4 regions of the Serratia sp. 2723 genome follow, and region 2 is predicted to be linked to each of the others. Evidence: predicted binding sites of a transcription regulator. Region 2 holds the regulator's gene; each other region holds the start of a gene.
What was found. The regulator PurR, encoded in region 2, represses purine synthesis genes. The targets are predictions, from matches to a motif close to CANGCAAACGTTTGCNTG.
Positions count from the first base shown of each region.

Region 1: a site for PurR is predicted at 1,171-1,188, ahead of carA (glutamine-hydrolyzing carbamoyl-phosphate synthase small subunit). Genes of this name have one in related genera too.
Region 3: a site for PurR is predicted at 3,732-3,749, ahead of ABIE29_RS19640 (amino acid aminotransferase). Genes of this name have one in related genera too.
Region 4: a site for PurR is predicted at 2,553-2,570, ahead of ABIE29_RS16570 (nucleobase:cation symporter-2 family protein). Genes of this name have one in related genera too.

Region 1 covers NZ_JBNDIN010000001.1:434,605-439,640, forward strand. The annotation lists gene dapB (4-hydroxy-tetrahydrodipicolinate reductase) at 120-941, shown strand; gene carA (glutamine-hydrolyzing carbamoyl-phosphate synthase small subunit) at 1,412-2,560, shown strand; gene carB (carbamoyl-phosphate synthase large subunit) at 2,579-5,036, shown strand, end outside.
Region 2 covers NZ_JBNDIN010000005.1:224,000-229,035, reverse strand. The annotation lists gene punC (purine nucleoside transporter PunC) at 1-571, opposite strand, end outside; gene punR (DNA-binding transcriptional activator PunR) at 697-1,626, shown strand; gene purR (HTH-type transcriptional repressor PurR) at 1,664-2,689, opposite strand; gene ABIE29_RS09940 (YnhF family membrane protein) at 3,014-3,103, shown strand; gene sodB (superoxide dismutase [Fe]) at 3,163-3,741, opposite strand; gene ABIE29_RS09930 (C40 family peptidase) at 3,969-4,784, opposite strand.
Region 3 covers NZ_JBNDIN010000015.1:40,056-45,091, forward strand. The annotation lists gene pncB (nicotinate phosphoribosyltransferase) at 1-406, shown strand, start outside; gene asnS (asparagine--tRNA ligase) at 752-2,152, shown strand; gene ompC (porin OmpC) at 2,455-3,567, shown strand; gene ABIE29_RS19640 (amino acid aminotransferase) at 3,815-5,005, shown strand.
Region 4 covers NZ_JBNDIN010000011.1:41,579-46,614, forward strand. The annotation lists gene ABIE29_RS16565 (AsmA family protein) at 1-960, opposite strand, end outside; gene ABIE29_RS16570 (nucleobase:cation symporter-2 family protein) at 1,102-2,499, opposite strand; gene gltS (sodium/glutamate symporter) at 2,737-3,948, shown strand; gene recG (ATP-dependent DNA helicase RecG) at 3,989-5,036, opposite strand, start outside.

The DNA.
Region 1 (5,036 bases), on a different contig from region 2:
ATACCGGGCATATCATAATTTTCTAATCCGTAAGCAAATCCTCTGGTAGTGATAAGGTGGGGAAGTTACCCTGAATCCATAGCCGAGGAGTGGCTTTTGACCATAAAAGAGAGCGAAGTATGACTGATTCACAAATCCGCATCGCGATTGCGGGTTCCGGTGGCCGCATGGGGCGCCAATTGATCCAGGCCGTGCAGCAGGCACAGAGCGTGGTATTAGGGGCTGCGCTTGAGCGCCCGGGTTCTAGCCTGGTTGGCACCGATGCCGGTGAACTGGCTGGCGTTGGTGCGTTGGGCGTCACCGTCAGCGATAACCTGGAAAAGGTTGTCAACGATTTCGATATCCTGATCGACTTCACCCGCCCGGAAGGCACCCTGGCCCATCTGGCGTTTTGCGTGGCCCACGGCAAAGCCATGGTGATCGGCACCACCGGTTTTGATGATGCAGGTAAAGCGGCGATCCAGGCCGCGGCGCAGCAGATTGGCATCGTGTTTGCCGCCAACTTCAGCGTGGGCGTCAACGTGGTGCTCAAGCTGCTGGAAAAAGCGGCCAAGGTGATGGGCGATTATACCGATATCGAAATTGTGGAAGCTCACCACCGCCACAAGGTAGATGCCCCTTCAGGAACGGCGTTAGCCATGGGCGAGGCGATTGCCGGTGCCTTGGGACGCGATCTGAAAGAGTGCGCGGTTTACGAGCGCGTGGGTTATACCGGCGAGCGCGATCCAAAGAGTATCGGCTTTGCCACCATTCGTGCCGGGGACATTGTGGGTGAACATACCGCCATGTTTGCCGATATTGGCGAGCGGGTAGAAATCACCCATAAAGCCTCAAGCCGGATGACGTTTGCCAATGGCGCGGTGCGTGCCGCATCCTGGATCTCAAACCAGCATAATGGGCTGTTTGATATGCGTGACGTGCTCGGTTTAGACCAGTTATAATTTTAATGAACACCATCGTGATGTGGTTGTGTTGATCATAATGATATGATAATCGGACAATAATTTTATTGTCCTTTTTTTTAACATTGAAAATGAGGGTTACAATTACTTTTAATGATTTGGCTGTTGTTTTTATATGTTATCTAGTCTTATTCCTGTTTTTTCCGTCATCTTTATTGCTCCCTACGCAGATTTAAGCTGTTTTAAGCCATTTTTTCTGTCACTGTGTCTCGCAACCGTTTACCCGGTCAAGTTTGCTGGTGTTTTTGTGCCTGTGACACCCTTTAAACCCTGAGGGCTGCAAAAATAATGGAAAAAATGGCGCTTTATCTAGACAAGCGGGACGCTCATCATTAAAATGCGCCCAATTTGCCAAAAATTGGCCTTGAGGGCGGTTTTTGCATTGATTTAGGGCGTGAAATCTGAATTAATATGCAAATATTGTGATTGATTATTCCTCGGAGGGTGTTTTGATTAAGTCAGCGCTATTGGTTCTGGAAGACGGAACCCAATTCCACGGTCGGGCCATCGGGGCAGAAGGTACGGCAGTGGGGGAAGTGGTCTTCAATACCTCGATGACCGGCTATCAAGAAATCCTCACTGATCCTTCCTACTCCCGCCAGATCGTTACTCTTACTTATCCTCATATCGGCAATGTCGGCACCAATGATTCCGACGCAGAATCCTCCGCAGTTCATGCTCAAGGCCTGGTCATCCGCGACCTGCCACTGATTGCCAGCAACTACCGCAACGAAATGGGCCTGGCCGATTACCTCAAGCGACACAATATCGTGGCGATTGCCGATATCGATACCCGCAAGCTGACCCGCCTGCTGCGTGAGAAAGGCGCACAGAACGGCTGCATTATCGCGGGCGACCTCACCGATGCCGAACTGGCGCTGCAAAAAGCCAAGGCTTTCCCTGGCCTGAAAGGTATGGATCTGGCGAAAGAGGTCACCACCAAAGAAGCTTACGCCTGGCAACAGGGGAGCTGGACGCTGGAAGGCGATTTGCCGGAGGCTAAACCTGCGGGCGAACTGCCTTACCATGTGGTGGCCTACGATTACGGCGCCAAGCGTAACATCCTGCGCATGTTGGTGGATCGCGGCTGCCGCCTCACCGTGGTGCCAGCGCAAACCCCTGCGGAAGATGTGCTGAAAATGAATCCGGACGGCATCTTCCTGTCCAACGGTCCTGGTGACCCGGAGCCTTGCGATTACGCCATCACCGCCATCAAACGTTTCCTGGAAACCGATATCCCGGTATTTGGTATCTGCCTGGGCCACCAACTGCTGGCGCTGGCCAGTGGTGCCAAAACCATGAAGATGAAGCTTGGCCACCACGGTGGTAACCACCCGGTGAAGGATCTGGATAACAACACCGTGATGATTACTGCCCAGAACCATGGCTTTGCCGTTGATGAAAATAATCTGCCGAGCACGTTGCGCGTCACGCATAAATCGCTGTTCGACCACACGGTGCAGGGCATCCATCGTACCGATAAAGCCGCGTTCAGCTTCCAGGGCCACCCGGAAGCCAGCCCAGGCCCGCACGATGCCGCGCCGCTGTTCGATCACTTTATCGAACTGATTGAGACTTACCGTACCAACGCCAAATAATCAGGAGCCAGAAAAGCCATGCCAAAACGTACAGATATAAAAAGCATCCTGATCCTCGGCGCTGGCCCGATCGTTATCGGCCAGGCGTGTGAATTTGACTACTCTGGTGCTCAGGCGTGTAAGGCGCTGCGTGAAGAAGGCTATCGCGTCGTGCTGGTCAACTCGAACCCGGCCACCATCATGACCGACCCGGAAATGGCCGATGCCACCTACATCGAGCCAATCCACTGGGAAGTGGTGCGTAAAATCATCGAGAAAGAGCGCCCGGATGCGGTGCTGCCAACCATGGGTGGGCAAACCGCGCTGAACTGTGCGTTGGAGCTGGAACGTCAGGGTGTCCTGGCCGAGTTCGGCGTCACCATGATTGGCGCTACCGCCGATGCCATCGACAAAGCCGAAGACCGCCGCCGTTTCGATATCGCCATGAAGAAAATCGGCCTGGACACCGCGCGTTCCGGCATTGCCCATAATATGGAAGAAGCGTTGGCGGTGGCCGCCGATGTGGGCTTCCCATGCATCATCCGCCCGTCATTCACCATGGGCGGCACCGGTGGCGGTATCGCCTATAACCGCGAAGAGTTCGAAGAGATCTGCGAACGCGGTCTGGATCTGTCCCCGACCAAAGAGCTGCTGATTGACGAATCGCTGATCGGCTGGAAAGAATACGAGATGGAGGTGGTGCGCGATAAGAATGACAACTGCATCATCGTCTGCTCGATCGAAAACATCGATGCGATGGGTATCCATACCGGTGACTCCATCACGGTGGCTCCAGCGCAAACGCTGACCGATAAAGAATATCAAATCATGCGTAACGCCTCGATGGCGGTGCTGCGTGAAATCGGGGTAGAAACCGGTGGCTCCAACGTGCAGTTCTCGGTGAACCCGAAAACCGGCCGCCTGATCGTGATTGAAATGAACCCACGCGTATCCCGTTCATCGGCGCTGGCCTCGAAAGCGACCGGCTTCCCGATTGCCAAGATCGCCGCCAAGCTGGCGGTGGGTTACACCCTTGATGAGCTGATGAACGACATCACCGGTGGCCGTACGCCAGCCTCCTTTGAGCCTTCCATCGACTATGTTGTCACCAAGATCCCGCGCTTCAACTTCGAGAAGTTTGCCGGTGCCAACGATCGCCTGACCACCCAGATGAAGTCGGTCGGTGAAGTGATGGCGATTGGCCGCACCCAGCAGGAGTCATTGCAGAAAGCGCTGCGCGGCCTGGAAGTGGGCGCAACCGGGTTCGATCCGAAAGTGAGCCTGGACGATCCGGAAGCCTTGACCAAGATCCGCCGTGAGCTGAAAGATGCGGGGTCCGATCGTATCTGGTACATCGCCGATGCTTTCCGTGCCGGTCTGTCAGTCGATGGCGTGTTCAATCTGACCAATATCGACCGCTGGTTCCTGGTGCAGATTGAAGAGTTGGTGCGTCTGGAAGAGCAGGTTGCCGAAGCGGGCATCAACGGTCTGAACGCCAATTTCCTGCGCACGCTCAAGCGTAAAGGCTTTGCCGATGCGCGCCTGGCGAAGCTGGCTGGCGTGGCGGAAAGCGAAATCCGCAAGCTGCGCCACAGCTTCAACATGCACCCGGTCTACAAGCGTGTGGACACCTGTGCGGCAGAGTTTGCGACCGACACCGCCTACATGTATTCCACCTATGAAGATGAGTGTGAATCCAACCCGACCAACGATCGCCCGAAAATCATGATCCTGGGCGGTGGCCCGAACCGTATCGGCCAGGGCATCGAGTTTGACTATTGCTGCGTACACGCTTCACTGGCGCTGCGCGAAGACGGTTACGAGACCATCATGGTCAACTGTAACCCGGAAACCGTCTCTACCGACTACGACACCTCGGATCGCTTGTACTTCGAACCGGTGACGCTGGAAGACGTGCTGGAAATCGTCCGCATCGAGAAGCCAAAAGGCGTGATCGTGCAGTATGGCGGGCAAACCCCGTTGAAACTGGCGCGTGAGTTGGAAGCGGCAGGCGTGCCGATTATCGGCACCAGCCCGGATGCGATTGACCGTGCCGAAGACCGTGAGCGTTTCCAGCAGGCGGTGAACCGTTTGGGCCTGAAGCAGCCGGCCAACGCCACTGTGGCAACCATCGAACAGGCGGTTGAGAAAGCGGCCGGTATCGGTTACCCGCTGGTGGTACGCCCGTCCTACGTACTGGGTGGCCGTGCGATGGAGATCGTTTACGACGATATCGACCTGCGTCGTTACTTCCAGAACGCGGTCAGCGTATCCAACGATGCGCCAGTGCTGCTGGACCGCTTCCTGGACGACGCGGTAGAAGTGGATGTGGATGCCATCTGCGACGGCGAGCGGGTGCTGATTGGTGGCATTATGGAGCATATCGAACAGGCTGGCGTCCACTCCGGTGACTCTGCTTGTTCACTGCCAGCCTACACGCTGAGCAAAGAGATCCAGGACGTGATGCGCCAGCAGGTAGAAAAACTGGCGTTTGAGC
Region 2 (5,036 bases):
TATCGGCGGAAGGCACTCGTTTACTACGATCTTTCAGCAATAAGGTGGGGATCAGCAGCAGGGCGGTAATCCCCAGCAGCACGGCGAAGATGGCCCGCCATCCCATATGGTTGAGCAACCAGGCACCCAGCAGCGGGGCCAGCGCCGGAGAGAGGGCGACCAGCGGCATAATAGAGGCGAAAACGCGGTTGGCTTTGCCATCGCGGTAGCGATCGACCACGATCGCCTGCCAGGTGACGGCGGCGGAACACACGCCAATGGCTTGAATAAAGCGCAGTGACCACAGTTGTGTCACGTTCTCGACCCACAGCATACCGAGACACCCGACGGCGAACAGCGCCAGGCCAATCAATAACACGGGCTTACGGCCAATACGGTCGGACAGTGGTCCCCACAGCAATTGGGCGAAGGCAAAGCCCGCCAGGAAGATACTCAGACTGGCGCTGATCGCCCCAGCGGAGATTTGCAGATCCTGCTGCATTGCTCCAAAAGCGGGCAGGTACATATCGGTAGCCAGATAGCCCAACATACTCAGGCCGGCCAGATAGAACATAAATCCAAAATTTCGCATTGCTATTTCTCGTTAAAATTATGTTGTCGCAGGTTTTGAAGCGCCGGCAAGTGTATACGGCTGGATCTCTGCTTGTGAAACGGTAATATTTGCAAGATGCTGTTAAAAAATTTGAAGGCAAGATTATGTGGTCTGAATATTCACTCGATGTGGTAGATGCGGTAGCGCGGACCGGTAGTTTCAGCGCGGCGGCACAGGAGTTGCACCGAGTTCCTTCTGCGGTGAGTTATACGGTACGCCAACTGGAGCAATGGCTGGCTGTGCCGCTGTTTGAGCGCCGTCACCGCGATGTGGAGCTGACGCCGGCGGGGGCGCTGTTTATTAAAGAAGCGCGGGTTGTTATCAAAAAAATGCTCGATACTCGACGACAGTGCCAGCAGGTGGCCAACGGTTGGCGTGGGCAACTGAGGATTGCGGTCGATCTGATCGTCAAACCCCAGCGTAGTCGCCAATTGGTGCTGGATTTTTATCGCCATTTCCCCGATGTGGAGCTGATGGTGCAACCGGAAGTTTTCAACGGCGTATGGGATGCGCTGGTGGATGACCGAGCTGAGATGGCCATTGGTGCAACGCGGGCGGTGCCGGTAGGCAGCGGTTTTGCCTTTCGCGATATGGGTTTTATGAATTGGCTCTGTGTAGTGCATGCCAAACATCCGCTGGCCGCCTTGCAAGGAAAGCTGCGCGACGATCAGCTTCGCCCTTATCCCTCGTTGCTGTTGGAAGATACTTCGCGCAATTTACCCAAGCGGGTGACCTGGTCGCTGGACAACCAGCGGCGGCTGACCGTGCCGGACTGGGTTTCGGCGGTAGATTGTTTGCGTGCCGGGCTGTGTGTGGGTATGGTGCCCGCGCATCGGGTATTGCCGTTGGTACAAAGTGGCGAACTGGTGGTGTTACCACTGGATGAACCTTTCCCGCCCAGTGCCTGCTGCCTGACCTGGCAGCAAAATGCCCAGTCTCCGGCTATGGCCTGGCTGTTGGACTATCTGGGCGATAGCGAAACGCTCAATCAGGAATGGCTCAGTGAAGAGGAACCGGGGGCAGTGCGTCGCTAATCGGGCGCAGCACAATTTGCAGCGCCCCTACGGAGGGTTAACGGCGGTAATCGACAAAAGGACCATCTGCCACGGAGCGGCGCTCAATGAGTTTTGGATGCACTTCAATCACCTGCGACTCTTCACGCTTGCTGATTATGCGATCCAACAGCATGGTGAAGGCCATCTCGCCCAGGCGTTCTTTCGGCTGGTGAATGGTGGTCAGCGCCGGGGTGAAGTAGCGGGCATTACGCACGTTGTCGTAACCAATAACCGAGATATCCTGCGGTACACGCAACCCCAGCTCATCGGCGGCGCAGATTGCCCCCATAGCCATAATATCACCGCCACAGAAAACGGCGGTTGGGCGATGCTTTTGTGACAAGATTTGATGCATGGCTTTATAGCCGGATTCGGGCTCGAAATCCCCTTGCACGATCCATTCTTCACGCACTTCGATGTTGGCTTCCTTCATGGCTTTCAGAAAGCCCTGATGGCGACCTCCGCCGGTATTACGCGCCAGTTGACCCGGAATGGCACCGATGTCCCGGTGTCCCCGTTCGATCAGGTAGCGACCTGCCAGGTAGCCGCCCTTGAAGGCATTGTCGATAATGGTATCGGTGAAGTCTCCGCGCGCGGTACCCCAATCCATCACCACCATAGGAATATTACGGTAATCTTCCAGCATGCCCAGCAGCTGATCGGGATATTCTGAGCACATGACCAGCAGGCCATCGACGCGTTTTTGCGCCAGCATTGCCAGATAGGCTTGCTGTTTATCCAGGTTATTGTGCGAGTTACACAAGATCAGGGTATAGCCTTTGCTGTAGCAGCTGTTTTCTACCGCTTCGATCACTTCGGCAAAATAGGGGGCCTCACTCGAGGTGGCGAGCAAGCCGATCGATTTGGTGTGGTTGACCTTGAGGCTGCGGGCCACGGCGCTGGGTGAATAGTGCAGCTCTTTGATGGCGGCCCAAACGGCCGTTTTGGTATCTTCGGCGACGAAACGCGTTTTATTGATAACGTGCGATACGGTAGTGGTAGAAACGCCAGCGCGTTTGGCCACATCTTTAATCGTTGCCATGTAAAGAATGACTCCTAAACCTACATGTTACAGCATGTAAGTATGATGTTAATCGTTTGCCTGCGTAGATCCTTTCCCAGATAAGCGAAAACTGAGTTTTTAGTGCTGAAGTCGTAAATCGCTTGAACAGGGAGGGGCAGTTTATCGGTACGCAGTTGTGAACTGCGGATTTTGTCGCATATTGAAGAAAAGTGGAAGAGCTAATCGGTATTTATCCGTGGGGAAATCATAACAAGATTTTCATCACGAACTATGGGAAAATGATTTGACGTATTAACTGTGTGGCTTATGCTCTGGAAAAGCCAATCTGAGAGGGAGTTGTATATGGATACCAATTTGAAGATGTCATTACTCACTACCGTGGGTGCTTTGGCAATGATTATTGCTTTCAGTTTTGTTGCCGCATTGAACTGATCCTCAGCAAAAAACAAAGGCGCAGCTTGTGCCGCGCCTTATTAGCTAGTCACCCGTCGTTAAGCCAGGTTTTTTGCCACGAACGCCCAGTTCACCAACGCCCAGAAGTTTTCCAGGTACTTTGGCCGCGCATTGCGGTAGTCGATATAGTAAGCATGTTCCCACACGTCAACGGTCAATAACGGAACGTCTGCGCCCGTCAGTGGGGTTGCCGCATTCGAGGTGCTGACGATCGCCAGACTGCCGTCCGCCTTTTTCACCAGCCAGGTCCAGCCAGCGCCGAAGTTTTTCACGGCGGCATCGGTGAACTGCTCTTTAAAGGCGGCGAAGGAGCCGAATGACTTGTTGATGGCCTCTGCCACTGCGCCCGTTGGCTCGCCACCACCTTGCGGTGATAAACAGTGCCAATAGAAGGTGTGGTTCCAGACCTGGGCGGCGTTGTTGAACACTCCACCGGTGGAGGTCTTGACGATCTCGATCAGGGATTTACCTTCGAACTCGCTGCCTTTCACCAGATTGTTCAGGTTAACCACGTAGGTGTTATGGTGCTTGCCATAGTGGTATTCCAGCGTTTCCGCGGAAATGTGCGGTTCGAGAGCGTTTTTCTCATACGGTAATGCAGGTAATTCAAACGACATTGCTTTCTCCTTTTATAGACAATACGTCTCTCCGACGCTGTGGGCCTGGGTGGCCGAGGGCGAAAAAACGCAATTGCACCACTTTTGTTATGGTCATTAATCTTAACAACTTTCCGAGCGAAAAGAACATCCAAAGTGTGCCAAGTGGCTGATTGATTAAAGTCGCAGCGGTTTTTGATTTTCTGGGGAGTAAGGCACGGCTGAGCAGTTGGCTCAGCCGTGCTAGGTCAACGAATGGTGGTCGGGGTCACTACGCGGCGGGCGCCAATGTAATGGTTCTGCCAATAGTCGTTATCCAACTGACTGATGCGAATCTCTTCACCGGTGCGCGGTGACTGGATGAACTTACCGTTACCAAGATAGACGCCAACGTGATCGGCGGTGCCACGGTTGTTGATGCGGAAGAACACCAGATCGCCTTTCTCCAGCTCATTACGTTTGATCGGCGCTGCATCACGCAGGTGGTACATTTCGTTGGCGGTACGCGGCATTTTGATTTTCACCACGTCTTTGTACGCGTAATAAATCAGCCCGCTGCAGTCGAAGCCTGTACCAGGTGAAGATCCACCCCAGCGGTAGGGTTTACCCATTTGCCCCATCAGCTTGGCCATGGCGGTTTGCTTGGCGTGCTGATAACGTTTTTTATGGGCGGCGGAAAGTTTCAACGGCTTGTCGCGGCCAGCCAATTTTGCCGTAGCTTTGCCTTCTTCACGATGGCGACCATAGCCTTTTTTATAGCCTTTTTTAGGCGGAGTCACTTTGAGCTTGGCCGTTTTGGTTGCCTGGCTTTTGGTTTTAACTCTGGTGGTTTTTTTGGCCGTCTTTAAGGTTGCCGGTTTGGTTTTTAGCGTTTTCGGAGGGGTGGCTGCCTTCACTTTTTTATTGGCTTTCTCCGCTTTCTTTTTCTTGCGGTCGTCTGGCCGTGCTTCATTAACGTGACTCTTGCGCTGCTCGGCAGAAACACGTGCCTGTGGCGCAGCGTGCGCCAAATTGAAGAAGAGCTGCGTAAATAGCAGCACAAAAAGTGTAATAATTAACCGCATATCGACGTTACCAACCTTGGCTCCGAAACAGAAATCGAATGAGTCACAGTATTCCCGAAATTCACCCTATAAAACAGCGTGGATCTCATAAATACTAATCCATATTGTGAGAAAACGTTAATGGCATTTTTATTGTCGCAAAATCAAACACCTGTCGCCTAAAAAAGCGACAGAGATCATGTGGTTGGCTTATTGCTCGCCGGCATTGGGCTGCGCAAATATAATAGTGAAACGTCCCGATTAAAAATGTTA
Region 3 (5,036 bases), on a different contig from region 2:
GCGTGATTTCGGCAAGCAGTTTGCCCAGCGTTATCAAGGGTTGCGCCACGACTCGGGCGATCCGATCGAATGGGGTGAAAAAGCCATTGCCCATTATCAGCAATTGGGTATCGATCCCATGAGCAAGACGCTGGTGTTTTCAGACAATCTGGATCTGGATAAGGCGCTCGCACTGTATCGCCACTTTGATCGGCGTATCAATCTGGCGTTCGGCATCGGCACGCGTCTGACCTGCAATATCCCCGGCGTCAAGCCGTTGAATATCGTGATCAAGCTGGTCGAGTGCAAAGGCAAGCCGGTGGCCAAACTGTCCGATAGCCCAGGCAAAACCATCTGCCAGGACCCCGCGTTTGTCAAAGCGCTGCGCAAAGCCTTCGATCTGCCGCTGGTGAAGAAAGCCAGTTAAGGCGCCCCCTCACGCCAACCCTCTCCCACAGGGAGAGGGAGCTGTACGGAGCTGCATTAAAGAACAGGAGCCAATTGGTAACACTGTTGGTTTTCCTTCCTGCCACCGATGAGATTTAGGCGAAATCAGGTACTGGCACCAATGGGTGATGCAAACGTGTGGGCATTTCTCGCCAGCGTTCCCTCTCTTCCTTTATATACCTCGCGTTTTTTATCCCACTGCAATAAATGTTGTCCCATTCTGATGATTTCTGCTTGTGCTCTGCAACGCGGCAAGTAACATAGCAATATCCCCAAATTCTTGGGTTGTTAGCCTATTTCTGAAAAACTTATAAGAGAGAAATCTATGAGCGTAGTGCCTGTAGTCGACGTACTGCAAGGTCGTGCTGCGGTTGACAGTGAAGTCACCGTGCGCGGTTGGGTACGTACCCGGAGAGATTCTAAAGCTGGTATCTCCTTCCTCGCCGTTTATGACGGCTCCTGCTTTAATCCGTTACAGGCCGTCGTTAATGATTCTCTGCCGAATTATCAGGACGAAGTGTTACGCCTGACCACCGGCTGTTCCATTGAAGTGACCGGTACCGTGGTGCCATCGCCGGGTGAAGGCCAGAGCTTCGAGCTGCAAGCCACGACCATCAAGGTAGTCGGTTGGGTTGACGATCCTGACACCTATCCAATGGCGGCCAAACGCCACAGCATCGAATACCTGCGCGAAGTTGCCCACCTGCGCCCACGCACCAACCTGATTGGCGCGGTTGCCCGCGTTCGCCACACTTTGGCACAGGCAATCCACCGCTACTTCCACGAGAACGGTTATTTCTGGGTTTCCACCCCGCTGATCACCGCCTCTGATACCGAAGGTGCCGGTGAAATGTTCCGCGTCTCCACGCTGGATATGGAAAACCTGCCACGCACCGATAAAGGTGCGGTCGATTTCAGCCAGGATTTCTTCGGTAAAGAAGCCTTCCTGACCGTGTCTGGCCAGTTGAACGGCGAAACCTATGCCTGTGCGCTGTCAAAAATTTATACCTTTGGCCCCACCTTCCGTGCCGAGAACTCGAACACCAGCCGTCACCTGGCGGAATTCTGGATGATCGAACCGGAAGTCGCCTTTGCCACTCTGGACGACGTTGCCGGGCTAGCCGAAAGCATGCTGAAATATGTCTTCCAGGCGGTGCTGGATGAACGTGCCGACGATCTGCAATTCTTTGCTGAGCGGGTAGATAAAGACGCTATTGACCGCCTGAAGCGCTTTGTCTCTTCCGATTTCGCCCAGGTGGACTACACCGAGGCGGTCGAGATCCTGATCGCTTCGGGCCAGACCTTCGAAAACCCGGTTTCCTGGGGTATCGATCTGTCATCTGAACACGAACGCTATCTGGCCGAGCAGCACTTCAAGGCTCCGGTAGTTGTGAAAAACTACCCGAAAGATATCAAAGCCTTCTATATGCGCATGAACGAAGATGGCAAAACCGTAGCGGCAATGGACGTGCTAGCGCCGGGCATTGGTGAGATCATCGGTGGTTCACAGCGTGAAGAACGTTTGGATGTGCTCGATCAACGTCTGGCAGAGATGGGCCTCAATAAAGAAGATTATTGGTGGTATCGTGATCTGCGCCGCTATGGCACCGTGCCACATTCTGGTTTTGGTTTAGGTTTTGAGCGTTTAATCGCCTATGTCACTGGCGTGCAGAACGTCCGCGACGTGATCCCGTTCCCAAGAACGCCACGTAACGCCAGCTTCTAAATCATAAAACCAAACATAATTTAACCATTTTTTTACATAATAAAGGCCAGCTTAGCTGGCCTTTCGCATTTTTGATTATTGACCTGCATCACAAAGTTCCCTCAAATACACAAATTGTTACACATGGTATCTTTCTGAAACCAGATTACGACATTGGTAGCATTTTCGCTCTAGATAAACCTGCCCGTGAATGGAACACTGCGTGCAGACACAGGACGACACCAATCTATCAACAATAGTTCCAAAAGAATTATTGGCGGCAGTGGCAAGGTGTCCGAATAAAACCAATGAGGGTAATAATGATGATGAAGCGCAACATTCTTGCAGTAGTGATCCCAGCTCTGTTAGCAGCTGGTGCAGCCAACGCAGCTGAGATCTACAACAAAGACGGCAACAAACTGGATCTGTACGGTAAAGTTGACGGCCTGCACTACTTCTCTAACGACAAAGAGAACGATGGCGACAAGTCATACGTTCGTTTTGGCTTCAAAGGTGAAACCCAGATTACTGACCAACTGACCGGTTACGGCCAGTGGGAATACAACGTGCAAGCTAACCACGCCGAGTCACAAGGTACCGAAGGTACTAAAACTCGTCTGGGCTTCGCGGGTCTGAAATTTGCTGACTACGGTTCATTCGATTACGGCCGTAACTACGGCGTAGTGTATGACGTTGAAGGCTGGACAGATATGCTGCCAGAGTTCGGTGGCGATACTTACACCTACACCGACAACTTCATGACTGGCCGTACTAACGGTGTTGCTACTTATCGTAACAACAACTTCTTCGGTATGGTTGATGGCCTGAACTTCGCTGTGCAGTACCAAGGCAAGAACGAAAACGACAAGCGTGACCTGAATAAACAAAACGGTGACGGTTGGGGTATCTCCTCTACTTACGCAATCCTGGATTCAGGCGTGAGCGTGGGTGCTGCCTACTCTGGTTCTGACCGTACTAATGCTCAAACCGAGCTGTCTACTGCTGGTGGTAAAGACGCTGAAGCATGGACCGTTGGTGCTAAATACGACGCGAACAACGTCTACTTGGCGACCATGTATGCGGAAACCCGCAACATGACCCCATACGGCGAATCAGACTTCACCATCGCTAACAAAACTCAGAACTTTGAAGTGGTAGCTCAGTACCAGTTCGATTTCGGCCTGCGTCCATCCATCGCTTACCTGCAGTCTAAAGGTAAAAACCTGGCTGGCCGTAACGCAAACGGTAGTAACTTCGGCGGCGGCGACGCTGACTTGGTTAAATACGTTGACGTAGGTGCGACTTACTACTTCAACAAAAACATGTCTACCTATGTTGATTACAAAATCAACCTGCTGGACGACAACGAATTCACTCGTGCTAACAAGATCGCTACTGACAACATCGTAGCTACCGGTCTGGTTTACCAGTTCTAAGTTGTTGCACTTGATGACGGTTCGCCGTCAGCTAAGTTAAAAAAACAGGGCTTCGGCCCTGTTTTTGTTTTTAGCGCTTTGCGCCATTTTTTATTCTGCCAATCCGCCCTTCCCCGTCATTTTTTGTGCTGAATCTGCCGCCGTCACAAGATCGAGGTGTTTTTCTCGCAAACGGTTGGCAAAGACGATAACTGGCGCTACCCTGATGTTTCTGTCTGCTTAACTCTAGGCCATGGAAGCATCTGACATGTTTGAAAAAATCACCGCTGCACCTGCCGATCCGATTCTGGGTCTGACCGACATTTTCCGCGCGGACAAGCGTGAGAATAAAATCAACTTAGGGATAGGCGTCTATAAAGACGAAACTGGCAAAACGCCGGTGCTGACCAGCGTTAAAAAAGCTGAACAGTATCTGCTGGAAAATGAGACCACCAAAAACTATCTGGGCATTGAAGGCATCCCTGAATTTGCCAGCTGCACGCAAGAACTATTGTTCGGCAAGCAGAGCCCAATTATTGCCGACAAGCGTGCCCGTACCGCGCAAACCCCTGGTGGTACCGGTGCCCTGCGTGTCGCAGCCGACTTTATTGCCAACCAGACCAACGCCAAACGTATCTGGGTCAGTAACCCAAGCTGGCCAAACCATAAAAACGTCTTTGGTGCCGTTGGCCTGGAAGTGTTGGAATACAACTATTACGACGCCGCCAACCACGCGCTGGACTTCGACGGTCTGCTCACCAGCCTGAACCAGGCTCAGGCTGGTGACGTGGTGCTGTTCCACGGTTGCTGCCATAACCCTACCGGCATCGATCCAACCGAAGCACAATGGGCTCAGTTGGCTGAGCTGTCCGTGACCAAGGGCTGGTTGCCACTGTTCGACTTCGCCTACCAAGGCTTCGCCAAGGGCCTGGAAGAAGATGCACAGGGTCTGCGTATCTTTGCTGCCAAACATCAGGAACTGATCGTTGCCAGCTCCTACTCGAAGAACTTTGGGCTGTATAACGAGCGTGTCGGTGCCTGCACCGTGGTGGCTACCGACGCAGAAACCGCCGAACGTGCCTTCAGCCAGGTGAAAGCCGCGATCCGTGCCAACTACTCGAACCCACCGTCACACGGTGCCGCCGTAGTTGCCACCATCTTGGGTAACCCAGCGCTGCGCGCCATTTGGGAACAAGAGCTGACCGACATGCGTCAGCGTATTCACCGTATGCGCCAGCTGTTCGTTAACACCCTGCAGGAAAAAGGGGCGGAGCAGGATTTCAGCTTTATCATCAACCAGAACGGCATGTTCTCTTTCAGCGGCCTGACCAAAGAGCAGGTTCTACGTCTACGTGATGAGTTTGGCGTGTATGCCGTTAACTCCGGCCGCGTTAACGTGGCGGGGATGACGCCGGACAATATGGCGCCGCTGTGCGAAGCCATTGTTGCCGTGCTGTAAGCAGATTTGGCATTGAAAAGGGGCGCATTGG
Region 4 (5,036 bases), on a different contig from region 2:
TGGCGAGAGCCGCATATCCATAATCGGATCGATGAGATGGAAGTTGCCATTGATCAGGTCGTCGGCGGTGAAGTTGATCGCGCCATCCTGACTGCTCCAATCCCCCTGCTGGAAGGTGATATTTTGCATCGACAGATCGAGATCGTTCGCCGCCCAGGCGTTTCCTTCCAGGCGGGCGTTAATCAGATCAAAGCGTTTTAACGTAATGGGTGGCAACGCCGTGAATCGGCTCCAAAACTGTTCTAGCGTCATTGGTACTTGTAGGCGGACGTTGCTCAGCCGCAACCGTTCAACCAACCAACTGCCATCGGCAGCTCGGCTTGCTACCCCGGTCAGATCGCCTTGTGCCAGATCGGCACCAAAGTCGCTCAATATCAGCTGATTTTGTTTGATTTCACCCTGGATCAACACCTGTGAGGCCGGAATTCCGTTGACCACCATTGAACCGGCGCTGAACTGGAACTGATTGTTATCCCCGAGCAAATGACCTGCCGTTGGCTGCCACGGGTTAATCCCTGCATTGACCTTCTGCGCATTAAGCTGCCAGCTCTCATCGTTGGATTGCAGCGCCATATTGCTCAGTTGTAGCACATCGGCCTGTATTGGCAGCGGTGCGCCCTGCAAAGGCTGAACGTTTAGGGTGCCGTCGCGTAGCGTAATGCTATCGAAATAGCGTGGCTCGGTGATTTGCCGCAGGCTGAAAGCCATATCGACCTGCTTGGCCGCCAAGAGCTGCGGTTGGTTGGTGCGGGCGAGGGTTACGCCCTCTAAGCTGAGTTGCCCTGGTTTGCTCCACGAATGCGTTATTTTTTCTACCGACAGCTGGTAATCACCACGATCGCTGATCCAGTGACTCAACCAGCCTGCGGCCCAGCGGGTTTGCCCCACCACGTAGAGCAGCACAATGGCCAGCGCTATCAGCAGCAGCAACGTGATCAATAGTTTTCCGATAAATTTCATCGTGTGGATCCGTAGCGGTCAGAAAAGATACCCTGTTTATGCCGCAATTAGTCCGTCAGCTCAAGGGCAATGGCCTGAAAGACAATAAAAAAACGGCCAGTAGCGTTTCGCCAATGGCCGTTGGTTTGCTGCGGGGAGCGCTTATTTTTCTTCTGGTGGGAACAGCAGGTTCAGCACAATGGCGGTGATACCACCGGCGGCGATACCGGAAGAAAGCAGGGTTTTCAGCCAGTCCGGTGCAAACTGCAAGATTAGCGGCTGTTGGGAAACCCCCATGCCGACGGCCAGAGACAGCGCCATAATCATGATGGCACGGCGGTTAAGCTTCTCGCGGGAAACGATACGCACGCCGGAGGCTGCAATGGTGCCAAACATTACGATGGTCGCGCCGCCCAGCACTGGTTCAGGAATATGCTGCACAAAACCGGCAACGGCAGGGAACAGCCCCAGCAGGATCAGCATCAGTGCCACCACAAAACCGACGTAGCGGCTGGCAACGCCGGTCAGCTGGATCACCCCGTTGTTCTGACCAAAGCAGGAGTTCGGGAAAGTGTTGAACACCGCTGACAACATCGAGTTCAGGCCGTTGGCCAGCACGCCGCCTTTCAGGCGTTTCATATATAGCGGGCCGCTGACCGGCTGTTCAGAAACGTCGGAGGTAGCGGTGATATCACCGATGGTTTCCAGCGACGTGACCATAAAGATCAGCATCAGCGGCAACAGCAGGTTCCAGTCAAAGCCCAGGCCGTAATACAGCGGGGTAGGCACGGTGATCAAGGTCGTTTGGCTGGCTGGCTCGGTTTCCGGCAACATGCCCATGGCCCAGGCCAGCAGATAACCCACGGCCATGGCGATCACCAACGAAGCGACGCGCAGGTAAGGGTTACGCTGGCGGTTAAGCAGAATAATCACTACCAGCACCGCGCCTGCCAGCAGCAGATTCTTGGGCGAGCCGAAGGTGTGATCGCTCATCGCCGCATAGCCGCCGCCGATAGAGGTCAGCCCGACCTGGATCAGCGACAGGCCGATAATCATCACCACAATGCCGGAGACCAGCGGGGTAATGATGCGGCGCGCCAGGTGCAGTACGCGTGACAGCAGGATTTCGGTACAGGAGGCCACCATCAAAGTGCCGAACAGTGCGGCCATCATGGTGGGCACGTCTGCACCGCCGTTTTTCAGCGCCAGCCCGCCCATAATCAGCGGTGAGACAAAGTTAAAGCTGGTGCCCTGAATAGACAGCAGGCCAGACCCCACCGGGCCCCAGGTTTTGATTTGCAGGATCGAGGCCAGACCGGAAGCGAACAGCGACATGCTGATGATGTGCTGTGTATCCTGCGCTGGCAGGCCAAGTGCCTGGCAGATCAACAGGGCCGGGGTGATCACGGCAACAAACATCGCTAGCAAATGCTGACTGGCGGCAAACAGCGTTTGCGGCAACGGCGGGCGATCTTCCAGGCGGTAAATCAGTTCACTATTGTGTGAAACGGGGGCTGATGCTTTTTGCGCGGCATCAAGCTCGGCGGTTTGGCTGGACATGGTGTGGCTTTCCCAAAGGCGGCAAAGAAGGCATTTTAATGATCTGTCTCACAAAAGCAAACGGTTGCGCCTTAATATTTTGCACGATGCTGAAACCATTAATGTCGCATTTTCGTTCATTTTTTCTTGTGTTATTAGCCGTTTTTACTTTTAATCCCCCCTTCATCAAGTTAAAAAACTGAGTAAATTTTATAACTTATTAATTTATTGGATTTTATTACTACACGGAGTAGCTAGATGTTTCATCTCGATACTTACGGCACTTTAGTTGCCGCCACGCTGGTCCTGCTGCTTGGGGGCAAATGCGTGCGCTCCATTCCTCTGCTGAGAAAATATACTATTCCTGCTCCCGTTGCCGGTGGTCTACTGGTGGCGCTCCTGCTCTTGGTTATGAAGAAAACGGTGAACTGGGAAATCGGCTTTGATATGTCGCTGAAAGACCCACTGATGCTGGCCTTCTTCGCCACTATCGGCCTGAATGCCAACCTGGCGCGCCTGCGGGCGGGGGGCAAGGCACTGGTCGTGTTCCTGTTTGTGGTGCTGGGTCTGCTGTTGGTACAGAATGCCATCGGTATCGGCATGGCGAAAATGCTGGGGCTGGATCCGTTGATGGGGCTGATTGCTGGCTCGATTACGCTTTCTGGCGGGCATGGCACTGGGGCGGCCTGGAGCAAGGTGTTCATCGAACGCTACGGGTTTGAAAATGCCACCGAGGTGGCCATGGCCTGCGCTACCTTTGGTTTGGTGCTGGGCGGCCTGATAGGTGGCCCGGTAGCTCGCTATCTGGTGAAACACTCCTCAACGCCGGAAGGCACACCGGATGACAGCGTGCAGCCGAGCGGCTTTGAAAAGCCGGAAAGTGGCCGCTTGATCACCTCGCTGGTGATGATAGAAACCATCGCCATGATCGCCATCTGCCTGAGTATCGGTAACTTTATTGCCGGGTTATTGAACGGCACCGCTTTTGAACTGCCGACCTTTGTCTGCGTGCTGTTTGTTGGTGTGATCCTCAGCAACACCCTGTCGGCAACGGGCTTCTACCAGGTGTTTGAGCGAGCGGTCTCCGTATTGGGTAACGTGAGCCTGTCGCTGTTCCTGGCGATGGCGTTGATGAGCCTGCGCCTGTGGGAGCTGGCTTCACTGGCCCTGCCGATGTTGGCGATCCTGGCGGTGCAGACGCTGGTCATGGCGCTGTATGCCATCTTCGTGACCTACCGCGTGATGGGTAAAAACTACGATGCTGCCGTGCTGGCTGCGGGGCACTGCGGTTTTGGCATGGGGGCGACGCCAACGGCCATTGCCAACATGCAGGCGATCACCGATCGTTTCGGCCCTTCGCATCTGGCATTTTTGGTGGTGCCGATGGTGGGCGCGTTCTTTATCGATATCGCTAACGCCATCGTGATTAAGCTGTACCTGATGTTGCCGTTGTTCCCGGCGATTGGTTAAGTGATGATAACCCCTCTTGGCGACAAGAGGGGTTAATTGATTAGGCGTTGGAGTAGCGAGCGGTTTCCGGCAGCCAGCGCTCAATCAGTGCGTGAGCATGCTGCGGATACTGCTGGTGAATATGGCGCGCTACGCGCTGAACTTCAGGGATCATGGCCTGATCGCGCAACAAATCGGCTACTTTAAACTCTGCACTGCCGGTTTGGCGCGTCCCCAATAGCTCACCCGGTCCACGAATTTCCAAATCTTGCTGGGCAATCACAAAGCCATCGTTACTGTCGCGCAGCACCTGCAGACGTTTTTGGGCGGTTTTGCTGAGCGGGGTTTTATACAGCAGCACGCAGTGAGAGGCGACTGCACCGCGGCCAACCCGGCCACGCAACTGGTGCAGCTGGGCCAAACCAAGCCGCTCCGGGTTTTCGATGATCATCAGGCTGGCGTTTGGTACATCAACGCCCACTTCAATCACCGTGGTGGCTACCAGCAATTGCAGTTCGCCCTGCTTGAAGGCCTGCATCACCGCCTGTTTCTCCGCTGACTTCATGCGGCCATGCACCAGCGCCACCTTCAGTTCGGGCAACGCAATCTTCAACTCTTCCCAGGTTGCTTCCGCGGCCTGGGCTTCCAGCAAATCAGACTCTTCGATCAGCGTGCAGACCCAATACGCCTGGCGGCCTTCTTCGATACAGGCACTTTTTACCCGCTGGATGATATCGGCCCGGCGCGTATCGGGGATCGCCACCGTTGTCACCGGCGTACGGCCCGGCGGCAATTCATCGATCACCGAGGTGTCCAGATCGGCGTAGGCGGTCATCGCCAGCGTGCGTGGGATTGGCGTGGCGGTCATGATCAACTGATGAGCATGGAACCCTTGCTCTTCGCCTTTCTCCCACAGCGCCAGCCGCTGATGCACGCCAAAGCGGTGCTGTTCATCGATAATCACCAAAGCCAGGCCATTAAACTGCACCTGCTCCTGAAAAATGGCGTGCGTCCCGACCACCATCGACACCTGGCCGCTGGCAATGGCTTCCTGCTGGGCGAGGCGTGCCTTGCCCTTTTGCTTGCCTGCCAACCAACCTACCTCAATC